2 regions of the Mesorhizobium sp. M0601 genome follow, and region 1 is predicted to be linked to the other one. Evidence: riboswitches for the same ligand, from Rfam matches in the RefSeq annotation. Region 1 holds a riboswitch; the other holds the start of a gene.

The links. A riboswitch is a leader RNA that binds a small molecule or an ion and turns the genes downstream of it on or off. The one in region 1 is predicted to bind cobalamin.
Region 2: linked by a shared signal. The riboswitch ahead of metE (5-methyltetrahydropteroyltriglutamate--homocysteine S-methyltransferase) and the one ahead of NKI41_RS04500 (CbtB domain-containing protein) in region 1 are both predicted to bind cobalamin.

The regions. Positions count from the first base shown of each region.
Region 1 covers NZ_JAMYQK010000003.1:82,838-90,124, reverse strand. The annotation lists gene mgtE (magnesium transporter) at 1-949, shown strand, start outside; gene NKI41_RS04520 (MerR family transcriptional regulator) at 1,089-1,475, shown strand; gene NKI41_RS04515 (methyltransferase family protein) at 1,494-2,000, opposite strand; gene NKI41_RS04510 (heparan-alpha-glucosaminide N-acetyltransferase) at 2,017-3,015, opposite strand; gene NKI41_RS04505 (SRPBCC family protein) at 3,234-3,626, opposite strand; cobalamin riboswitch at 3,750-3,947, shown strand; gene NKI41_RS04500 (CbtB domain-containing protein) at 3,984-4,163, shown strand; gene NKI41_RS04495 (CbtA family protein) at 4,179-4,961, shown strand; gene cobU (bifunctional adenosylcobinamide kinase/adenosylcobinamide-phosphate guanylyltransferase) at 4,954-5,475, shown strand; gene cobO (cob(I)yrinic acid a,c-diamide adenosyltransferase) at 5,477-6,094, shown strand; gene NKI41_RS04480 (hypothetical protein) at 6,593-6,907, shown strand; gene cbiB (adenosylcobinamide-phosphate synthase CbiB) at 6,935-7,287, opposite strand, start outside.
Region 2 covers NZ_JAMYQK010000050.1:4,623-11,909, forward strand. The annotation lists gene NKI41_RS29210 (adenosine kinase) at 1-218, shown strand, start outside; gene NKI41_RS29215 (transposase) at 251-928, opposite strand; gene NKI41_RS29220 (MFS transporter) at 1,217-1,468, shown strand; gene NKI41_RS29225 (helix-turn-helix transcriptional regulator) at 1,531-2,364, shown strand; gene NKI41_RS29230 (hypothetical protein) at 2,682-2,936, opposite strand; cobalamin riboswitch at 3,492-3,692, shown strand; gene metE (5-methyltetrahydropteroyltriglutamate--homocysteine S-methyltransferase) at 3,788-6,133, shown strand; gene NKI41_RS29240 (FMN-binding negative transcriptional regulator) at 6,232-6,450, opposite strand; gene NKI41_RS29245 (dihydrodipicolinate synthase family protein) at 6,485-7,287, opposite strand, start outside.

The DNA of each region.
Region 1 (7,287 bases):
CGCCGGCCGCCGCATGCAGACCGAGTTCGTCGCGGTGCCGCCGTTCTGGACGATCGGCCAGACCATCGACTACATGCGCGAGGACAACAATCTTCCCGACCGTTTCAGCCAGATCTTCGTCATCGATCCGAGCTTCAAGCTGCTCGGCGCCATCGACCTCGACCAGATCCTGCGTACCAAGCGCTCGGTCAAGGTCGAAGAGGTCATGCATGAGACCAGGCATGCCATCCCGGCCACCATGGACCAGGAGGAGGCGGCACGCGAATTCGAACAATACGATCTTCTGTCCGCCGCCGTCGTCGACGAGAACGAGCGGCTGGTCGGCGTGCTGACCATCGACGACGTCGTCGACGTCATCCAGCAGGAGGCCGAGGAAGATCTGCTGCGCATGGGCGGCGTCGGCGACGAAGAACTCTCGGACAGCATCTTTTCGACCTCGCGCTCGCGCGTGCCGTGGCTGCTGGTCAATCTTTTGACGGCTTTCCTGGCGGCCTCGGTGATCGGCCTGTTCGACCGCACCATCGAGCATATCGTGGCGCTGGCGGTGCTGATGCCGATCGTCGCCGGCATGGGCGGCAATGCCGGCTCGCAGACCATGACGGTCACGGTGCGGGCGCTGGCGACCAGGGACCTCGACATCTACAATGCCGGCCGCATCATCCGCCGCGAAATCGGGGTGGGCTTCATCAACGGCATCATCTTTGCCATCCTGATCGGCCTCGTGGCTGCTGCCTGGTTCCACGATCGCAATCTCGGCGGCATCATTGCGGCTGCGATGATCATCAATATGTTCGTGGCGGCTCTGGCGGGCATCCTTATCCCGCTGCTGCTCGACCGCTTCAAGATCGATCCGGCTGTGGCTTCGGCGGTTTTCGTCACCACGGTCACCGATGTCGTCGGTTTCTTTGCCTTTCTCGGGCTCGCCACATGGTGGTTCGGCGTGCGCTGAACGTCACCTCAATTGACTTTTACGTAAATGCCATGCGAGGCTTTGAAAGGTGCCTTGTCCGCCGATTCTGGTACGCGCCTGGGCGCCGGCGGCGCCGGCCAGTTGGAACTCGCGGCGTGGCCGGGGCATTGGAGTGACGATGCGGGAATATTATTCGATCACGGAGCTGACCCGCGAATTCGACGTGTCGACGCGGACGTTGCGCTTCTATGAGGACGAAGGGCTGGTGCAGCCGGTAAGACGCGGCCGCACGCGGCTGTTCCGTCCGTCGGACCGGCATCTCATCCGCCAGATCATGCGGGGAAAAAGACTCGGCTTCTCGATCAACGAGATCCGCGAGATCATCCAGATGTACAGGGAGCCGCCCGGCGAGGTAGGCCAGCTCAAACTGATGATCAAGCGCATCGAGGAAAAGCGCGAGGATCTTCGCCAGAAACGCCGCGACCTCGAAGAGACCCTGGCAGAGCTCGACCAGGCCGAGGAATCCTGCGTCGAGCGGCTGGTGGAGCTCGGCGTCACCACCTAAGCCGGTGTCAGCCTCGGCTCAAATCCAGCGCCGCACCCTTTTGGCGTAGTCCCGGTATTTCTTGCCGAATTTGGCCGTCAGCACCTTCTCCTCGCTCTCGATCGTCAGCTTCTGCGTCAGGAACGCCGCGATGACTGCCAGCGGCAGGAACCAGGCGATCCCAGTGACAAAGGCGAGGCTGACCAGCAGCAGCGTGTTGGCGAGGTAGATCGGGTTGCGGCTGACGGCGAAGGGTCCGGTGGTCACCAGATGGTCAGGCACGCCGTTCGGGTTGAGCGTCGTCTTGGCGCGGATCATGGTGCGGATTGCCGTGAACCAGAGCGCGGCAACCGCCACCAACCCCACAAGGCCGGCGGCGAACAGGATGTCGCCGAGAAGATCGCCGATCCACGGCAGCGGATAGAACAGCCCTAGCGCGACGCTGACGATGATGGCAGCGATATAGATCAGCGGCGGCCATGGGATGTGCCCCAGCTTCGGCTGCCCAGGATTTTGCTGCATGGGTTTCGGGTGACTGTCGCTCATTATTGTCCTCCCTCGATTAGCGCGTTCCCGGTTCCGCCGCCTCGGTTTGGGCGGTGCAGGTGCCGGCGAGCTCGCCAATATGCGCCTTCCACTCCGGGGACTGGTCGTCGCTGTAGAGCCGGTCAAGCGAGGCTTCGCCCTGGAGAGTGTCCAGCATGCAGGCACAATAGCTGGAGCAGAACTCGGTGTCGCGTGCCTGCTCGCAGGATATCTGGCAGGATTTCAGAAAACGCACCTCCCTGGTTTCGGCCTGCGCCGGCATGAATTGCGAAAACAGCCAGACCGAGCCGATCAGCACCGGCTGATGGATCAGATAGAAAGCAAGGCTGTGCCGGCCGATGAAGACCAGCGGATTTGCCCAGCGGCCGGGCGCCAATGCCGACAGCCGCGTCAGCGCGCCGGAGGTGGCAGCGAGCTTGGTAACCGCGATGCCGGCAAGTACGGCGCCGAACCAGGGCAGCAGCGGAACGTAGTCGTTGGAGCGCGGGTTGGTCGCCGACAGGCCGACCCACCACAAAGACGGATGATCGAAAAGCTCGGATCGCAGGTAGAAAGGCGCGGCAATAGCGAGGGCCGCCACGGCAAGCGTCAGCAGCGCCGGCAGGCGCAGGAACGCCAGGCCGAGCAGGCTGGCGAGCGCGATCTCATGCAATATGCCGAAGAAGATGAAGCCGTCGGGCGTGGCGATGCGGGTGACCAGCGATATTGCGAGCGCTGCCCCGGCAACCATGGCGAAGCGCTTCCAGAAGCCGGTCCAGCGGATTTTTTTGCCATGGGCGAGATAGAGGCTGATGCCGACCAGGAACAGGAAGCTCGAGGCGATGCAGCGCGCGTAGATTTTCCACCAGCCGAAGGCGGTGAGGCCGGGATCGGTGTAGCCGAAGAATTCGAGGTCCCAGGTGAAATGATAGCTCGCCATGGCAAGCAAAGCGATGCCGCGTGCAATGTCGATAACGGCGATGCGCTTCGACTTCGGTTGATCCTGAACGGCTGCGGTCGGCGTGTCGATGCTCATGGTTTCGCTGTCTTGGTTCAGCCCCGGCAAGACGACTATCACGGTTGCCACCGTCAAAAGAAGCAGGGCCTTGCGTCGCGTTGGCGCCGGTCGGCATCAGGGCTGCTTTAGGCCAGAGCCGGAAAGCCTTTGGCCGGCGTGCTGGCGTTCTTCGGCCTGGGCGCGGTTTTCGCGACGCTCGGGCTGCTGGCGGTGGCCTGCGGCTTCGTCACCTGGCGTTATCTGCCCAAATCGCTTTGATGTGCGAGCGCCGCATGGCGCTCGCGCACCCAGTTGTGGAAGCGGTGCAAGTCGTATTCCTCGGGCATCAGCACGCCGGTCTTATGGCGCATCGAGCGCAGGCCCATCTGGTTGACCTCGCAGATATCAGCATCCTCCTCCAGCACCTGGGTACCGAACGCGACGATGTTGTCGATATCGGCGGCCGGATCGGCGAGCGCTTCGCGTCGCGGCAGACGAGCAGCCAGTTGCGATACCAGATCGCCTCGAGATCGCGCTGATAGGCTGCGATGTCCCAATAGGCTGTTTGACGGCAGCGTCGGCTCGGGCCGCGTCAGGCCGTTGTAGGGATCGCTTGTTCGGGCTGGGTTGCATGCCGGCTTCCTCCCCATCCGCCAGCCGACACCCGGCTGCGAAAATTGTCAATCGCGGCGCCGGTCTGCGAACTTGGCGAGGCGGCGCATTCGCCACACGATCCGGCGGAATTTGGTTTGCCGGGCGCGGCGATTCTGCCTATAGTCGCTGATGTCGTCGGTTCCGTTTGGAACCAAGAGGGAATGCGGTGCGGGCGAAATTGTTTGCCCAATGCCGTGGCTGCCCCCGCAACTGTGTGCGGTAGTCCTCTCCATATGCCACTGAAGGTTCGCCTTCGGGAAGGTGGGGAAGGGCGCTGATCCGCGAGCCAGGAGACCTGCCGGCGACAGGAAACTGACTTCTATGCCCTCGGGTGGAGGGCGAAAGGACAAGACATGAATACCGCTTCCGTTTCGCTCGGCGCTTCCGCCTCCTCGCAGTCGCGTCTCATGCAACTGGCGCTTGCTGCATTCCTCGGCATTTTCGTCATGGGCTTTGTCGGCTTCTCGCATATCGATGCGGTCCACAATGCCGCGCACGACTATCGCCATTCGATGGGCTTTCCCTGCCACTGACAAGGGGCTGACATCATGACACTGTTTCGCAACGTCGTGTTCATCGCGGCGATCGCAGGGCTTGTGGCCGGCGTGGCTCTCGCCTGCATGCAAGCCTATGCCACGGTGCCGCTCATCCTGAAGGCGGAAATCTACGAACAGGCCGGCGGCGGCCATGACCATGCCGCGGCACCTGCGGCACCGGCCGAAAACGCCGCGGGCACGACGGCTATGAGCAGCGCCGCGCCGGCACCGGCTGAAGCAATGGCTCCGGCGGAAGGCGAAGGCTGGGCGCCGGCCGACGGTTTCGAACGCTTCGCCTTCAGCGTCGTTGCCAATATCGTCACCGGCATCGGCTTCGCGCTGGTCCTGGTTGCGGTTTCGGAATTCGCCGGCGGCATCGGCAACTGGCGCCAGGGCGTGTTCTGGGGGCTTGCCGGCTTTGCCGTGTTCACGCTGGCGCCGGGCCTCGGCCTGCCGCCGGAACTGCCGGCGATGCCGGCGGCCGACCTTGTCCAACGCCAGATCTGGTGGTGGGCAACAGTGGTGGCGACCGCCGCCGGGCTCGGCCTTATCGCCTTCCGCAGATCGTTGCCGCTGGCGATCCTTGCCGTAGCGTTGATCATGGCGCCGCATATTGTCGGCGCGCCGCAGCCCGATAGCTTCGAGACCGCGATCCCGGAAGGCCTGCACCACCAGTTCGTGGTGGCGGTGACGCTGACCAATCTGGTGTTCTGGCTGGTGCTCGGCGCGGTCGTCGGCGTGGTGCGCGGACGCTTCACGGGCACGGCGACCAGCCTGCGCGACAGCTTTGCCTGACCGCGCTGCCGGGGCACTGACCCTGGTCATCGGCGGTGCGCGCTCCGCCAATAGCGCGCATGCCGAGAGCCTGGTGACGGTCGGCCCGCCGCCTTGGAGCTATATCGCCACGGCGCAAGCCTATGACGAGGAGATGCGCCAGCGCATCGCGCTGCACCGCTCGCGCCGCGGCGCCGGCTGGACGACCATCGATGCGCCGCTCGACCTTGCCGGCGCGATCGGAGCGCTGCCTGACGGCCAGCCGGTGCTGATCGATTGCCTGACGCTGTGGCTGACCAACCATATGCTGGCCGACCATGATGTCGAGGCCGAATGCCGGAGGCTGGCCGATGTGCTGTCGCGGCCGCGTGGGCCGTGGTTCGTGGTGTCCAACGAGGTCGGCCAGGGCATCGTGCCGGACAATGCGCTGGCAAGACGGTTTCGCGATGCCGCCGGCCGGCTGAACCAGGACGTCGCCGCCGTTGCCGGCACCGTGCTTTTGATGGTGGCGGGGCTGCCGCTCAAGGTGAAATGACATGGCTGATACTATCGATGCCAAGGACGAGGAACGCCACCGCGCCAAGATGGCCAAGCGCAAGGCGGTGCAGGACGCAGAGGTCGCGGCCAAGACGGTCGAGAAGGGGCTGCTGATCGTCAACACCGGACCGGGCAAGGGCAAAACCACGGCCGCCTTTGGGCTGGCACTCAGGATGCTCGGCTATGGCAAGCGCGTCGGCGTCGTTCAGTTCATCAAGGGCAAATGGCATACCGGCGAGAAGGACGCGTTTGCTAGTTTTGGCGATCGTGTCGTCTGGCACGCCATGGGCGAGGGCTTTACCTGGGAGACACAGGACCTGAAGCGCGACATCGCGGCGGCCGAGGCTGCCTGGGCGAAAGCGCTGGAGCTGATGGCCGAGCCGTCGATCAGCCTCGTGGTGCTCGACGAGCTGAACATCGCGCTGCGCTACGACTACCTCGATCTCGAAAAGGTGGTCGCGGCGCTGAAGGCGCGTCGCGAAGGCCTGCATGTCGTCGTCACCGGCCGCAACGCCAAACCGGTATTGGTCGAGGCGGCCGATCTGGTCACCGAGATGGGCGTGACCAAGCACCACTTCTCCGCCGGCGTGAAGGCGCAGCAGGGGATCGAGTTCTGAGGGGTGTTGCTGGCGCCTCTTCTTCCTTCTCCCCTTGTGGGAGAAGGTGGATTGGCGCGCAGCGCCAAGACGGTTGAGAGGTGCTGGCCGGGGCGCTGTTGGTGCCAAGCTGGAACACCCCTCATCCGGCCGTTTCGCGGCCACCTTCTCCCACAAGGGGAGAAGGGAAAGCCGCACGAAGCGGCTCGCCCCTGGAATGGTAAGGGTGAGGGGCAGCGCCGACCTGAAGCGATCATTTGAGGCGTAGCCCTATTTTGTTCTTGCTTTGTGCCGGCAGCTATGCTACTAATTTTGGTATGGTGCTAATTGGCTCCAACGACCCGCCGCATGGCGGGTTTTTGTTTCGCCTGAGATCGGGCGAAGATCACAACAGAATTACGACCGTCGAGATTACCCCAAACAGTGCGATCAGCAGAAAGTCGGCGATCCGGTAGAGTTTCAGTGCCGCCGGATGTCAGGGGATAGAGTTCTGGTCGCTTGCGAAGCTGGAGATTGTTCGTGGACCAGGCGGTAATCGTCTATCTTATTCTCAATGATGGTCAGTTTGGTGCCGCTGACGAACGCGAATCCATTTATGCGCTCGAGGATCGGCTAGAGAAAGCTATCGAGGATGCATCGGTCGGCGAGTTTGACGGTGACTTGTTTGGTGAAGGCGAATGCATCCTCTACATGTATGGGCCAAACGCTGAACGACTTTTTGTCGTAGTCGAACCCTTATTGAAATCTTCTCCCGTAGCTGCCGGTGGGTACGCGATCAAAAGGTTTGGCGTGGAAGCCGATCCGAGCGCAAAGGAAGTCCGTGTTACCTGGTAGGTCGGGTTTGCCGACCCATTCGGACGTTCACGCGGCGATGACGATCACCGCGATGATTCCGAACAGCGCGATCAGCAGTAAGTCGGCGACGCGGTAGAGTTTCAGGGCCCGTCGGATGTCGGTGCTCTCGACATCATCGCGCCGGCCGCCGTCGCCCATCAATGCGTCTTCGACCATCACGCCGTCATAGGAACGGGGGCCGGCGAGCGCCAGGCCGAGCCCGCCGGCCATCGCTGCTTCCGGCCAGCCGGCGTTGGGCGAGCGGTGTTTTTTCGCATCGCGCCGCACGGCGTGCCAGGCGCCCTTGGCGTCGGCGCCCTTGACCAGAAAAGCGGCGAGTACGATCAGCAGCGCCGTCAGCCGCGACGCCGGCAGATTGA
Region 2 (7,287 bases), on a different contig from region 1:
CCGTGACCATCAATGCGACCAGGCTCCGCGAGCTGGTCGACACCACCGGCGCCGGCGACCTCTATGCCGCCGGCTTCCTCTATGGCTACACGCAACGCCGCAGCCTGAAGCAGTGCGGCGATCTCGGCTCGCTGGCCGCCGGGCTGGTCATCCAGCAAATCGGCCCAAGGCCGAGGCAGAATTTGCGCCGCGAGGCCGAGCAGGCGGGGCTGCTGTAGGTGGCGAGCCAAGAACCAGCTGCCCACCCTCCTTAATCCAGCCCGAGCCTTTTCTTCAGTTCCGCATTCTCCTTGCGGAGACGATCGGCAAGCAGACTCTTTAGCCGCTTGTTTTCTTCCTCGAGCGCGACGAGATCCTTCAGCCCGTCACTGTCCGCCGCCGGCGCCGCCGCCTTCTTCCAAAGATAATATGTCTGTTCCGAGATGCCGGCTTGCTTCACCGCGCTCTTGAGAGTAGCGCCGCCGCCGATCGAGGTCTCGATCTGCGCCAGCTTCTGGGCACGATCCTTCGCGGAGTAGCTCTTTCGGCCTGTTCGCGCTGACGGCGGTGCTTCAGTGGTCGCGGATATCGGCTTGGCGCCCTCCTTGCGGGCAGGCGCGCTCGCCTCAGCTTCTGGCTTCCTCGACCGCCGCGCTCTCGTCTTCGGTTTTGGCGTTTCCGCTTTGTCTGCCGGTTCGCTACGAACTACTGCTGACTCGGTTTCCAGGGGATTGGCCATGAAATGCTCCACTCGCGGTTTGTGCAAAGGTTCAGCATCAAGGGCCACTACAGTAGAGTCAACAAGCTGACGATTTAACGGCTCGACTTCCTTTATTGTCTCGGCCATCGCCGCGGCGATGTCGAAATTGCCCCAGATGGAACGTGCGGATTTTTCATAATTGCGCTTTTGTTTGACTTCCACGGTGAATGGTCGCGTCTGCCGCCTCATAGTTCCTTCCTGAATAGGAGAATGAAGTCGCCGCTCGAATTTTGGCGCTTCCTGCTTAGCGCGGAGCATTATCGTATAGCCGCTCAACGGGCAAGTGATGCCGGTCTTCGATGGCTGACCCATCTGGGGAGATTTGAGCGGCTTCGCGCGTCCTGCGCATGCCTGTAAGGCCGCCAAGTTTTGTGGGTTAGCAGGCGCGCACTGTGGCAGCTTGGCTTGTACGGCGAGGCCATGGTTGAGTGAGGCGAAACAAATCCAGCCCCGCGGTCAATCCCGAGGCTTCCCACAATGGCGAAGAGAACATCTTCACTCGTTCCTTTTGAGCACAAGACCTTCCGTTCGCTATGGTCGGCTGCACTCATTTCGAACCTTGGCACCCTAGTGGAAGGTGCGGCGGCAGCTTGGCTGATGACGAGCATCGCAGCAGTAATTTTTGATCGCCCATTCGTGCTGTGTACCAGCCCTGTGTCTTGCGCAAGTGGTCACGAACGGCTGCCGGAGCCTCGAAGACGCCCTAAAAACACATGCTGCGATTTTTGAACACGCTTGACGTGTTAGATTAATTCATCCACAATGCGTGTGTTGAACACGCGAGGTGAGTTATGAACATGAAAGAGCTTAGGGTTCGACTGGGCATGACTCAAAAAGATTTGGCAGAGCAGATGGCAACGACGCAACAGACTGTGGCCCGTTGGGAAACAGGCAAAACGCAGTTGAACGTCGAGCAGATCAAGGACCTTTGTCTCACGTTGAAATGCACGGTCGAGGAGCTGCTGGGCTGGAAGATTGATGTCGAGGAGTGGCGCACGAGCCCGTTTGCAATTGCCGATGCCGAAACGCGATACGGCACGCTCAGAATCAAGACGACTGTTGGCAGCCGCCAATATCCTATCGATGAAAAGGCGCGTGAATCGATTTTACGTCAGTTGAAGGAACTTCATAATCTTCGTAGAAATAACACAAGCAGGCCATGGCTGTATTGTTGGAGCCTTGACAACAAAATACTCTTGATAAATCCGCAATATGTCCGCACCATTGAGCTTATCGGTGACGATGTAGAGGAGATGCCAGAGTATTATCATCCAGAAATCTATCGAGCTTTGGATGACTGGGATAAGGGTGAGGTTTCAGGAAAGCTGAAGAAAGAATGCGATGCCATCATCGCAGAGATGGGTGATCAGGAAGCCGTGCGGATGGCCTCCTATGTTCGCGTCACATATGACGACGGAGAAGATGAGTGGAACTTCTTGGATGAAGAAACCGCTACGACTTTCTTCGGATTGGAAGCTGCGACCTTTGACGTTCCCCAGTGTAGTTTCGCCGAAGTGGAGGAAGAAGGTTACTACCGAGCGCGATACGCCAACCTTGATCGCGTCGCGGTGATGGAGGTTCCAAGCGACCGTTATCACAGATTGACCGCGCCCGAGGAAGCTTAGAACCATCCACGAAGGGCGCATGTTACATCTCGACCTTGCGTGGTGCGTTTTCAGTACGAGATGACGTTAAGCGTAGGTAGCGGCAGGTAAGAGTGCTCGACCAGAAGCTCAACTGCCTCCTCAATATCGCTGCCGATGTGCCGCAGGACACGTCCACGGGAGCGTGGATAGGCGTGAAGTTCCTGCACTCCACGGTCCGCTCTCCCATCGCCGGTGTGTGCCCGACGCCATCTTGTGGACGAGCTTGGCCGCCTGCACCCGGTTGTATTCCGGCTTGCGGTCCGCCTGGGCGGTCCGCCGCGATGGCTATCTCCATGTCAATCGGCGCCGAACTTTGACTGCCCGCTGCCTTTGATGAATTTGGCGAGGTCCCGCGCATAATCACTCTTGGTCTTCTCCTTGAGGCCCTGTGTCGCGAACTTGTGGTCCAGCAGGGCAAACAGGTCCAAGTCCCCTTCCGCCTGTGGCGCTGGCTTGCCCTCACCGCCCTCGGCTTCCCAATTGGGGACCGCTTCTGCGCGCTGCACCGTGGCGATTGTCCGCCCAAGACGCATCACAAGATCGAACGCCAAAGCGTGCGCGTGCACGACGATTTGCCGCTCAGGCCTCATTTGGACAGGACTTGAGCTGGCCCGGTGGTTTGAGCCGGGTTACCTTGAGCCGGTGGGCTGCGAACAACCAGTTCGAGACATTGGCCTCGATCACTTCGCAACACGCCGCTGCGCCTGGCCTCGGTGTGCTCCCCCCGAAATCGTTGTGTCATATCACCGAGGGCATCACGGCCAACAGCTTCCACATGGGCAACAGCCTCGCCATTGAGCCGAATATGGTCGCGAGCAGATCACCAACGAAGCGGTCGGAACCTCGGAGCCGAAGTTCGACGCCGAGGTGGTTCGCATGATGCGCTAAGCAGCACCACGGCGCTTGCCGGTATGTTTGCTGTCGGCAGCCGACGAACTCCTATCCTCCTGGACAAGGGCGGCGTGCGTCATTGCTTTGATTTACCGGCCGCTCAAGGCTTCCACAGTTTTCGCTTTCGAGGCGACCTTTGGAACATGCCAACGGAAATTTAACATAACGACATAAACATTTCTTTATGCGGCGTTGACAGAGAAGCGAACTGCTGTAATTGTCTCCCGCGTCGTGGTTCTCCGTACGGCGCTGCCGCAGCGGAGCTAAGAGGGAAGCCGGTGCGATGCCGGCGCTGCCCCCGCAACTGTTAGCGGCGAGCCAACCCCACTAATGTCACTGAGGCGAATAGCCTTGGGAAGACGGGTAGAGGCTATGACCCCGCGAGCCAGGAGACCTGCCACGGCGAATTACGTCCACGGGCGGGGTGTCTCGGTGGCCGCTGCAGCCTGGCGTTCGTGCCGGCCTGCTAGCGCCTTCCTTGTCACCGACGCCCCAACCATCGGGGTCTGGCATGACTGTCTCTCAGCAAATTCCTGTAGCAACGCTCGGCGTGCCCCGCTTCGGTCGTGGGCGAGAACTGAAATTCGCGCTTGAAAGCTACTGGTCCGGAAAATCGTCCGCTGCCGACCTTCTCACGACGGCGAAGGCGCTTCGTGCCGCTAGCTGGGAGGAGCAACGCGATCGCGGCGTGTCGAAAATCCCGTCGAACGACTTCTCGCTTTACGACCATGTGCTCGACACCGCAGCCATGGTCGGCGCCCTTCCGTCCCGTTACGGCTGGAATGGCGGCGAGGTCCCACTCGACATCTACTTCGCTATGGCGCGCGGCAACCAAGGTCAGACGGAGGATTGTGGGCACGGTGGTCACCAGCATGCGGCTCATCGGCCTGGCGTAGCCGCGATGGAAATGACCAAGTGGTTTGACACCAACTATCACTACATTGTGCCGGAACTAGACGATGATCAGACGTTCGCTCTTTCGTCGACGAAGCCGGTTGATTACTTCCTCGAGGCTAAAGCCCTCGGCATTCACACACGCCCAGTCATCCTTGGACCGGTCACCTTCCTCAAGCTGGCTAAATCGCCTGCCGAAGGCTTCGATCCCATCGCGCTCCTACCACGGCTTCTGCCCGTCTACGAGCAACTCCTGCGGAGCTTGAAGCTGTCGGGCGCCGATTGGGTGCAGATCGATGAGCCAGCGCTTGTCCTCGATCTGAACCCGAACGAACGAGCTGCGTTCGAATTCGCCTATGGCCAGCTGTCGAAAGCCGCGCCCGAGCTGAAGATCATGCTGGCTACCTATTTCGGGCCGCTGGGAGACAATCTCGAAACCGCGGTTTCTCTGCCCCTGGCCGGGCTGCATATTGATCTCGTGCGCGCTCCCGAGCAGCTGGAAACGGTGGGTCGGCTCGCACCGAAGGATCTGGTGCTCTCGCTTGGCTTGATCGATGGCCGCAACGTCTGGCGTGCGAACCTGCCCGCCATTCTCGACCGCATCAAACCGATCGTCGCCGGCTGGCCCTTGGACCGCGTCGAGATCGCGCCTTCTTGCTCGATGCTGCATGTGCCGATCGACCTCCGCATGGAGACGGAACTCGACGCGGACATCAGGTCGTGGCTCGCCTTCGCGGCCCAGAAGACCGACGAGTTGGTGTTGCTTGCCCGGGCCCTGTCCCAAGGCAGGGATGCGGTGGCAGGCGCGTTGAAAGCGTCTGCCGAGGCTGCCGCCACTCGCGTGACATCCACGAAGATCCATGACCCGCTGGTTGAGGGGCGGATCGCCAGCATTGACGACAGCATGAAGCGACGAGAGAGCGCTTTTGCCGAGCGCTCCAGAGTCCAGGCCGGCACGCTCGGGCTGCCGCCGTTCCCGACGACGACCATCGGGTCCTTCCCGCAGACGCCGCAGGTACGCAGGGCGCGGGCCGCTCATGCGAAGGGCCAGCTGAGCTATGTCGACTACGAGACCTTCCTGAAGAAGGAGATCGAGGCTGCAATTCGCTGGCAGGAAGAGATCGGGCTGGACGTGCTGGTGCACGGTGAGTTCGAACGAAACGACATGGTACAGCATTTCGGCGAGCAGCTGTCCGGCTTCGCCTTCACCCAGCATGCCTGGGTGCAGAGCTATGGGTCGCGTTACGTGCGCCCCCCCATCATCTTCGGCGACGTATCGAGGCCCAATCCGATGACGCTGCGCTGGTGGCAGTTCGCCCAGTCGCTTACGGAAAACCCTGTGAAGGGAATGCTCACAGGCCCAGTGACCATTCTCAACTGGTCATTTGTTCGCGACGACGTACCCCGCTCCGAAGCATGCCGCCAGATCGCGCTCGCCATCCGCGACGAAGTGACGGATCTCGAATGGTCCGGCGCAAGGATGATCCAGATCGATGAGGCCGCGTTTCGCGAAGGATTGCCACTGCGCCAGTCTGATTGGAACGACTATCTCGACTGGGCTGTCGAATGCTTCCGGATCGCTTCAACGGGTGTAAAGGACGCGACTCAAATCCATACCCACATGTGCTATTCGGAGTTCAACGAGATCATCGACGCGATCGCTGAAATGGATGCGGATGTCATTTCGATTGAGACGTCGCGCTCGAAAATGGAACTGCTGGACGCCTTCACGAGCTCCAAATATCCGAATGAAATCGGGCCCGGAGTCTACGACATTCACTCACCACGGGTCCCGGAAGTCGGCGAGATTTCGGATCTCGTCATGCTTGCCCGCGAGCGACTGTCCGATGCCCAACTGTGGGTAAACCCGGACTGTGGCCTCAAAACCCGCAAGTGGGAGGAGGTCCGCCCTGCCCTCATGAACATGGTTGCTGCAGCACGCGCGCTCCGGGAGAAAGTGTAGGCCGGAAGGTTTCCTGGTTGCTCACCATGTGGTGAGTTACCGGCTGCCGCATGTCGGCTGTGAATGTGCCAAAACGCGATCACATCCTTTGAAATAAGTCACTCGAGTGAGAATGTGCACTTTCCTTCGGCACGTGTATTAATCGCGCAGGAGTAAAGGGTACCGTTTTCTCCCTGTGACGTGTCGAGTTCGAAGGGGATGTGATTGGCGTCGAGACCGCTCCGGCCATGGGTTATCAGCATGCCAAGTGCACTGTTCTCGATCAGTTCGTAGAGGACTTCTCGGCTCGGTTCATCGAAATGCGCGGGTACATACATGATAGTTCCTTTCACTGGCCGCCGGGTTCGCTATTCACCGGTTGACATCCGATGGCAAGCGTTCCAACGCGGCGGCGATCTGGCGCTTCGCTGCTGAGGGCAGAGGCAGGATGGGACGCGGGGGGTCGGCACGGCAAATCTCGAGCAATTCGGCAAGTGCATAGACGACGCGAAGGCTCGAGAACTCCTTGAAGAGGCTCCAGAGCGGCGCAAGCGTGGCATCGATCCGTCGCGCTTCGGCCGCATCGCCCTGTTGCGCCGCCGTGACGATCTTCACGCAGACCTCGGGCAGGATGCCGGCGAGGACGCTGTACCATGTGTCGGCGCCGGCGATCATGGCCTCTGCGGCGTTCCAGTCGCCGCTGTAGCCGATCGAGAACCCTTCCGGCACAGTGCGCCTCTGGTCGGCCAGATGGCTCTTGATCGCATCGCCCTTGTCTGTCGGATTCTTGATAGCGACGATCCCCCGCACCTTTGCCAGGCGGCTGACGAGTGCTGGGGTGAAACGGAAATGCGTCGTTCCTGGATTGTCGTAGATGACGATCGGAAGGCCACTTTCGCGCGCCACCGTGGAGAAATGTTCGAACACCTCGTCATCAGTGAGCGGGGTGTAAGAGGCGGCGGCAAGCAACCCCGCGGCAGCCCCAAGGGCCTTAGCGTCCTGCGCGAGCCTCACTGCTTCGTCGGTGCGCAGCGCGCCCACACCCACCACGACCGGCATTTGTCCCCCGGTTTCGTCCAAGGTCTCGGCGAGCGCCCGTCGCCGTTCCTCGCGCGTCAGATACATGTAGGTGCCGGTGCTGCCGAGAAGACCGATGGAGTCGACCTGAGCGGCGC